2 regions of the Kitasatospora sp. NA04385 genome follow, and region 2 is predicted to be linked to the other one. Evidence: riboswitches for the same ligand, from Rfam matches in the RefSeq annotation. Region 2 holds a riboswitch; the other holds the start of a gene.
The links. A riboswitch is a leader RNA that binds a small molecule or an ion and turns the genes downstream of it on or off. The one in region 2 is predicted to bind S-adenosylmethionine.
Positions count from the first base shown of each region.

Region 1 (4,185 bases), 2.4 Mb from region 2:
GCTGGAGAAGGGCGGCATCGACCTCTGCGTGCTGGACGGCGAGGCCGTCCCGGCGGGCGGGCTGGGCCTCACCCGGCAGCTGAAGGACGAGATCTACGGCTGCCCGCCGGTCCTGGTCGTCATCGGTCGGCCGCAGGACTCCTGGCTCGCCGCCTGGAGCCGGGCCGACGCCGCGATCTCGCACCCCGTCGACCCGGTCGCCCTGGCCGACGCCGCGGTCACCCTGCTGCGGGCCCGGCTGGCCCGGCGGGCGCCCGCCGGGCGCTGACCGTCCCGCCGGTGCGTCTCAACTGGAGAGAAGGGGACGGCAACCCCGGGCGGCCGTCCCCGCTCGCTCGATAGGCTGACGTCGTTTCTTCGGGATTCCTCCGGGACGATGACGAGAGCTGGAGTCAGCCATGGTGAACGCGCACTCTGCGAACGGCGGTAGCGACCCCGCGCAGGTGGTCCGCACCTGGCCGGACCTGCTGAGCTCGCTGCTGGGGGGCAACGACCTGTCCCAGGCCGACACCGCGTGGGCGATGGACCGCATCATGAGCGGCGAGGCCAGCCCCGTGCAGGTGGCCGGCTTCCTGATCGCCATGCGCGGCAAGGGCGAGACGGTCGAGGAGATCGCCGGCCTGGTCGAGGCGATGTACGCGCACGCGCTCCCGCTGGACGTCCCCGGCCCCGCGGTGGACATCGTCGGCACCGGCGGCGACCGGGCCAAGACGGTCAACATCTCCACCATGTCCGCGGTGGTGGCGGCCGCCGCCGGCGCGAAGGTCGTCAAGCACGGCAACCGGGCCTCCTCCTCCGCCTCCGGCTCCTCCGACGTGCTCGGGCGGCTCGGCGTCAACCTGGAGCTCTCCGCGGAGCGGGTCGCGGCGGTGGCCGAGGAGGTCGGCCTGACCTTCTGCTTCGCCGCGAAGTTCCACCCCTCGATGCGGCACACCGCGCAGGCGCGCGCCGAACTGGCCGTCCCCACGGTCTTCAACATCCTCGGCCCGCTCACCAACCCGGCCCGGGTCACCTCGCACGCCGTCGGCTGCTTCGACACCCGGCTGGCCGGGCTGATCGCCGGCGTGCTGGCCCGGCGCGGCGCGCAGGGCCTGGTCTTCCGCGGCGACGACGGGCTCGACGAGCTGACCGTCACCACGACCTCGCACGTGTGGGTGATCCGCGGCGGCGAGGTGACGGAGACCGCGTTCGACCCGCGGGACGTCGGGATCGAGCTGGTCGGCATCGAGGCGCTGCGCGGCGCCGACCCCGAGTACAACGCGGACGTCGCCCGCCGGGTGCTGAACGGCGAGCGCGGGCCGGTGCGGGACGCCGTCGTGCTGAACGGCGCGGCCGCGCTGGTCGCGCTGGAGCTGGGGGAGGCCCCGCTCACCGAGCAGATCGCGGCGGCGATGGTGCGGACGGCGGCGGCGATCGACTCCGGGGCGGCGGGGGAACTGCTCAAGCGCTGGGCGGAGGCGACGCAGGCGTAGGGAAGCACTGCCGGGGGGGCCGGGCGGCGCCTCCCGCGCCGCCCGGATTCCGTCTCGGGATGCGGACGGGTGTTGAGACGGGGACGGTGTCGTGTAGTGTCTTCGCCAGGTCATGAGTGACAGCGCGAAGCCCCAGCTGGCTGTCCGGCAACCCTCCGTCCGTGGCGGGGTGCCCTGGGTGAGGACCGGGCTGCGCGGCGACAGGTCCGCGTGGCAAGCGCGGACTTCCGGTGTCGCTCCTCCGGGGTCCTTACCCCGTGGAGGAGTGCACCCATGTCTGTGAACACCGAGATCTGCGAGCCGCTGGCCGTGCTGGGCGCGGACGTCGAGGTTCCGCTCGCCTCCGGGGACAAGGTCGGCTACGCGGCGCTGGACTACGCGGCGAGCGCCCCGGCGCTGAAGCGGGTGTGGGACGACGTCGCGGCGTACGCGCCGTACTACGGGTCGGTGCACCGGGGGGCCGGGTACCTGTCGCAGCTGTCGACGGACCTGTTCGAGCAGAGCCGCCGGACCGTCGCCGGGTTCCTGGACCTGCGGGACGGGGACCAGGTGGTCTTCACCCGGGCGACCACCGACTCGCTGAACCTGCTGGCGGGCGCGGTGCCGGCCGGCACCGAGGTGTTCGCGTTCGAGACCGAGCACCACGCCTCGCTGCTGCCGTGGCGGCGCGAGGGCCTGTCGGTGCGCTACCTGCGGGCGCCGCGTTCGCACGCGGAGGCGGTGGCGGCGCTGGAGGAGGCGCTGCTGGGCGCGGCCGAGGGCCCGAAGCTGTTCTGCGTGACCGGCGCGTCGAACGTCACCGGCGAGCTGTGGCCGATCAGGGAGCTGACCGCGGTCGCGCACCGGTACGGCGCCCGGGTGGTGCTGGACGCCGCCCAACTGGCGCCCCACCACCGGGTCTCGGTGCGGGAGTTGGACGTCGACTGGGTGGCGTTCTCCGGGCACAAGCTGTACGCGCCGTTCGGCGCCGGCGTGCTGGCGGGCCGCGCGGACTGGCTGGACGCGGCCGAGCCGTACCTGGCGGGCGGCGGCGCCAGCCGGACGGTGGCCCGCGAGCTGGACGGCTCGGTCGCGGTGCAGTGGCACACCGGCCCGGCGCGGCACGAGGCCGGTTCGCCGAACGTGATCGGCGCGTACGCCATCGCCTCGGCCTGCCGGGCGCTGGACGAGGCGGGCTTCGAGGCGCTGGAGGCCCGGGAGCGGGCACTGGTGGCCAAGCTGACCGAGGGCCTGGCGCGGATCCCCGAGGTGCGGGTGCTCAGCCTGTTCGGCGAGGGCTCCGACCGGGTCGGCGTGGTGTCGTTCGTGGTGCGCGGTTGGAACAGCTCGCACTTCTCGGCCGCGCTGTCCGCCGAGTACGGCATCGGCGTCCGGGACGGGCTGTTCTGCGCGCACCCGCTGGTGCGCACCCTGCTCGGCGGTGACGAGGAGGCGGCTCCGGGCGAGTGCGGGGCGCCGGAGTCCTCGCTGCCGGGGGAGCGCAGCCTGAACGCGATCCGGGTCAGCTTCGGCGCCGGGACCCCGGTCGAGCACCTCGACCGGTTCCTGGCCGCCGTCCGCGAGCTGGTCAGCGACGGTGCGAAGTGGAGCTACCGCAACGAGGGCGGCCGCTGCGTCGTCGACACCGAGCAGCGCTGAGGCCCAGCCGGGCAGCGTTGAGGCTCAGCCGTCCAGGCCGAGCGAGAACGCGGCCTCCAGGTCGTGCTGGGAGTAGGTGCGGAAGGCGATGTGGGTCTCGGTGTTCGTCACGCCCGGGACCTTGTTGAGGCGGCCGGGGATCACCTCGGCCAGGTCCTCGTGGCCGCGCACCCGGACCATCGCGACCAGGTCGTAGGTGCCGGTGACCGAGTAGACCTCGCTGACGCCCTCGATGGCGGCGATGGCCTCCGCGATCTCGGGGATCCGGTCGACGTCGGTGTTGATGAGGACGATCGCGGTGATCACTGAGCAACTCCTGTTCGAGAAGGTGCGCCCAGGGTATCGCCCGCCGGACGGGCGGCCCAGGCGAACAACCAGCCCGTCACGAAGCCGATCACGTGCACCAGGTAGGCCACCCCGTCGCCGCCGGAGGTGACCGACCAGAACTGCAGGACGAACCACAGGCCGAGCACCAGCCAGGCCGGGAAGCGCAGCGGCAGGAACAGCAGCAGCGGCACCAGCGCGGTCACCCGGGCCCGCGGGTGCAGCCGCAGGAACGCCCCCAGCACCCCGGCGATCGCGCCGGACGCGCCGACCAGCGCCCGCACCGCGTCCGGGGTGCCCGACTCGGCCAGCGCGTAGCCGTAGGTGGCCAGGACGCCGATCGCCAGGTAGCCGACCAGGAAGCGCACCCGGCCCAGCCGGGCCTCCACCGCCGGGCCGAAGACGAACAGGAACAGCAGGTTGCCGATCAGGTGCAGCCAGCCCGCGTGGACGAACAGCGCCGTCACCGCCGACAGCTCGGGGATCTTGCCGGGGGTGGCCGGCAGCACGCAGCCGGGCGCGGCCGGGGGCAGCGCGGAGAGCTGGGCGGCCGTCAGGGGGCGGCCGTCCAGCAGCTCGGCGGGGACGGCGCCCCAGCGGTGCTCGTAGCGCTGCTCGGCGCAGGCGCGCGCGTCGCCGCTGCCGTACAGCGGGTTCAGGCCGGCCGGGCCGACCAGCATGACCAGGGCGGCCAGCGCGATCAGCAGGTACGTGGCGGCCGGGGTGCGGGCGGCCCGCTCGGCCGCCGGCG
Region 1 covers NZ_CP054919.1:2,157,071-2,161,255, reverse strand. Annotated here, with positions in the region: gene HUT16_RS09395 (hypothetical protein) at 1-268, shown strand, start outside; gene trpD (anthranilate phosphoribosyltransferase) at 399-1,472, shown strand; SAM riboswitch class IV at 1,581-1,698, shown strand; gene HUT16_RS09385 (aminotransferase class V-fold PLP-dependent enzyme) at 1,746-3,110, shown strand; gene HUT16_RS09380 (Lrp/AsnC ligand binding domain-containing protein) at 3,135-3,416, opposite strand; gene HUT16_RS09375 (rhomboid family intramembrane serine protease) at 3,413-4,185, opposite strand, start outside.
Region 1: linked by a shared signal. The riboswitch ahead of HUT16_RS09385 (aminotransferase class V-fold PLP-dependent enzyme) and the one ahead of thrC (threonine synthase) in region 2 are both predicted to bind S-adenosylmethionine.

Region 2 (4,185 bases):
CCGCGGGACGCGGACCCGGAGGTCTGGAAGACCGGCCTGGGGACTCCCCCCCGTACGGCGCAGCCTCTGTCGCGGCTGAATGTATCCGGATATGCGCCCTGTGCAACAGGCCCAATTTCCGGGGAAAGTCCGGGCCGGTCGGGGGATATCGCGGGGCGAAAGGCGCACCGTCCGACAATTGCCACCGGACATAACGGACGGGGTACCGCAAAACGCCGCCACAATTCTGACGGCGGCCTGACAGAACGGGCGGCCGCGGGCGGCGACGTACGGCGGGCGGCCCGGTACCCGTCTCAGCGCGCGGGACGGAACGGGGTCCTGCACGGGCGGGGCGCGGTGCGGAAAACGAGGATTGAACCGGGCCGCGGAGGGGAACGGCCCCGACCGAGACTCTACTCCCCGGCTCCCGGCCGAATTGCGGCGCCCCGCCCGGAGGGAAAGCCGCAGGTGCGCGGGCATTGTCCCCGGTACGCACGAAACCGCCGCCCGGTCCGGACAATTGAATTCCGAACCGAACGGCGGTCGCGGTAATGCGGGGCGGTCAGCAGCCGCCGGCCACCGCCGGAATGATCGACACCGAGGCGCCGTCCTTGATCTCGGTCTCCAGGCCGTCGGCGAAACGCACGTCGTCGTCGTTCACGTACACGTTGACGAAGCGGCGCAGCTTGCCGGTGTCGTCCAGCAGGCGGGCGGCGATGCCGGCGTGGTTCGCCTCCAGGTCCGCGATGACGGCGGACAGGGTGGCGCCCTCGGCGGTCACCTCGGCGGCGCCGCCGGTGTAGGTGCGCAGGATGGTCGGGATGCGGACGGTGGCGCTCATGCGGTGCTCCTCGGGGCGTGGGGTGTCCTGCGGCTGGGGGTGTCCTGCGGCTGGGTGTCAGGCGGTGGCGAGGCCGGCGGCGCGGAAGGACTCCAGCGTCGGGCGGATCACCGCGGTCATACCGGCGTCGGCGACCGCGTCGAGGGTCTTGAGGCCGTCGCCGGTGTTGATCGCGACGGTCTCCTTGGCCGGGTCCAGCTGACCGGTCTCGACCAGCTTCTTCAGCACGCCGACGGTCACGCCGCCCGCGGTCTCGGCGAAGATGCCCTCGGTGCGGGCCAGCAGCTTGATCGCCTCGACCACCTCGACGTCGGTGACGTCCTCGACCGCACCGCCGGTGCGGCGGGCGATGTCCAGCACGTACGGGCCGTCGGCCGGGTTGCCGATCGCCAGCGACTTGGCGATGGTGTCCGGCTTGACCGGCTTGATCACGTCGCGGCCGGCCTTGAAGGCGGCGGAGACCGGGGAGCAGCCCTCGGCCTGGGCGCCGAAGATCTTGTACGGCTTGTCCTCGACCAGGCCGAGCTTGATCAGCTCCTGCAGGCCCTTGTCGATCTTGGTGAGCTGGGAGCCGGAGGCGATCGGGATGACGAGCTGGTCGGGCAGCCGCCAGCCGAGCTGCTCGCAGATCTCGAACGCCAGGGTCTTGGAGCCCTCGCCGTAGTACGGGCGCAGGTTGACGTTCACGAAGCCCCAGCCCTCGCCGGCCGGGTCGCCGATCAGCTCGGAGCAGAAGCGGTTCACGTCGTCGTAGTTGCCGTCGATGCCGACCAGCTCGCCGCCGTACACCCCGGCCATCACGACCTTGCCCTGCTCCAGGTCGTGCGGGATGAACACGCAGGACTTGAAGCCGGCCCGGGCGGCCGCGGCGCCCACCGCGCCGGCCAGGTTGCCGGTGGAGGAGCAGGACAGCGTGGTGAACTCGAAGGCGCGGGCGGCCTCGATCGCGCAGGCCACCACCCGGTCCTTGAAGGAGTGGGTCGGGTTGCCCGAGTCGTCCTTGATGTGCAGCTGCGCGGTGAAGCCCAGCTCGCGGCCCAGGTTGTCGGCCTTGACCAGCGGGGTCCAGCCCGGGTTCAGGTTCGGCTTGCCGGCCACGTCGGCCGGGACGGGCAGCAGCGGGGCGTAGCGCCAGATCGACGCCGGGCCGGCCTCGATCCGCTTGCGCAGCTCCTCGGCGTCGTAGCCCTGGTAGTCGTAGGCGATCTCCAGCGGACCGAAGCACTCGAGACAGGCGAAGTCCGGACCGAGCGGGGAACGCGCACCGCACTCGCGACAGGACAGCGCGGTCGCGGGACCGAGGTCGACGGTGGATGCGGCGGTGTCAACAGCCATGGTGGCGAGGCCCTTTCTCCTCATCTTCCCCGGATCGCGGTCGCGTCCGGGACGGAATTGGCACCTGTCCCGCCGGGCCTGCTGGCCGCGCGGGAGGGTTGCCGGGACTTCGACGGGCCGTTCCCTCAGTCCCTCTGGATGAGCTCTGTGAAGTTGTGGTCGTACGCTGCGAGCGACCCCCGCGTGCGAAGGCGCGCCTGCAATACGAAGACTGTATCCGAAGGCCCGTGCGGACCGACCCCCGCGTCCGACACCCGAGACGAACCGAGACAGGGAGCGAGACTTGCCGGAGCAGCCCGAGCCCGGGGTACTGCCGGAGGCGGCCGACTGGCTGCGCCGCCGTTCGTGGACGGCCGCCGACCGGCCGCTCGACCTGCTGCTGGAGGCCAAACGCGCCGCCGGCCCGGCCGGCACCGTCAGCGTGGTGCTGCCCGCCCTGGACGAGGAGTCCACCGTCGGCGAGATCGTCACCGCGATCCGCACCGAGCTGGTCGAACGCGTCCCCCTGGTGGACGAACTGGTGGTGGTCGACTCCGGCTCGCAGGACGGCACCGCCGCCGCCGCGGCCGCCGCCGGCGCCCGGGTGGTGCACCGGGACGACATCCTGCCCCGGCTGCCCGCCGAACCCGGCAAGGGCGAGGTGCTGTGGCGCTCGCTGCTCGCCACCAGCGGCGCGATCGTCTGCTTCGTCGACGCCGACCTGCGCGAGTTCGACCCGGCGTTCGTCTCCGGCATCGTCGGCCCGCTGCTCACCGACCCGGACCTGCACCTGGTCAAGGCCATGTACGACCGCCCCTTCGAGGCCGACGGCACCGTCGTCCCGGCCGGCGGCGGCCGGGTCACCGAACTGGTCGCCCGCCCGCTGCTCAACCTGCACTGGCCGCAGCTGGCCGGCTTCGTCCAGCCGCTCGGCGGCGAGTACGCGGCCCGCCGCGGCCTGCTGGAGCGGCTGCCCTTCCCGACCGGCTACGGGGTCGAGCTGGGCCTGCTGGTCGACGCCCTGGAGCTGGCCGGGCTGGACGCGCTGGCCCAGGTCGACGTCGGCGTGCGGCACCACCGGCACCAGGACGGCCAGGCCCTCGGCCGGATGGCCGCCACCATCTACCGCACCGCCCTGGAGCGCCTGGACCGCACCCACCGCCTCAAGGCCGACCCGGACCTGGTCCGCCCGCTGCTCACCCAGTACACCCGCACCCCCGGGGGCTTCACCCCCCGCACCCACCCCGTCCCCGCCACCGAACGCCCCCCGATGGCCACCGTCCCCGAGTACCGCAACCGCTGAGCCGCCGCCCCGCGTCCGTCCCGGCGTGGAACCCACCCCGCGCCCCGGGCGCCCCGGCGTCGGCTGCCTCGCCCTGCTCCTCGCGCCCGTCCTGGGGTTCCTGGTCGAGACCCGGGTGCTGGGGCTGATCGAGGACACCTGGTCCGACTGCGCGGGCGTGGCCCGGCAGGTCGCCCACGACCTGACCGACGACCCCCGGTTCGACGTGCTCAGCCCGTACGCCTTCGGCTACCTGCTGCTGCCGCCCGCCGCCGTCCTGCTGGCCCGGTGCCTCACCCGCCGCTCCCCCGACCTCCTCACCCCCGCGCTCGCCGCGGCCTGCGCCGCCCTGCTGGCGGCCCTCACCGTCGCCGCCGTCGACCTGGAGCGCAACCTGACCCCGCCGCACGGGTTCTACCTGCCCGCGAACTGCCCCGACGGCCGCCCGCCCTGGCTGCCCGGCTTCCTCCCGGCCCGCGACTCCGGGCCGCCGATCGGCTCCGTGACCGGCGGCTGACCCCGAGAGTTCACCCGGCGCGGGCCGCGCCGAGTGGTTTGGTCCGCTGGTCGCACGGCAAGGTTGGCTGTATGGCCGATCACGTGTCCGAACGCCCCCAGCAGTCCGGAGCCGCCCCGATCCTGGTGGCCTCCAACCGCGGGCCGGTGTCCTTCCGCTCGGAGGACGACGGCACGCTGACCCTCCGCAGAGGCGGCGGCGGCCTGGTCTCCGGGCTGTCCGCGATCGACGACCCGAACGCGGTCTGGGTCT
Region 2 covers NZ_CP054919.1:4,508,371-4,512,555, reverse strand. Annotated here, with positions in the region: gene HUT16_RS20240 (MoaD/ThiS family protein) at 542-820, opposite strand; gene thrC (threonine synthase) at 878-2,155, opposite strand; SAM riboswitch class I at 2,173-2,300, opposite strand; gene HUT16_RS20230 (glucosyl-3-phosphoglycerate synthase) at 2,439-3,437, shown strand; gene HUT16_RS20225 (hypothetical protein) at 3,463-3,933, shown strand; gene HUT16_RS20220 (trehalose-6-phosphate synthase) at 4,005-4,185, shown strand, end outside.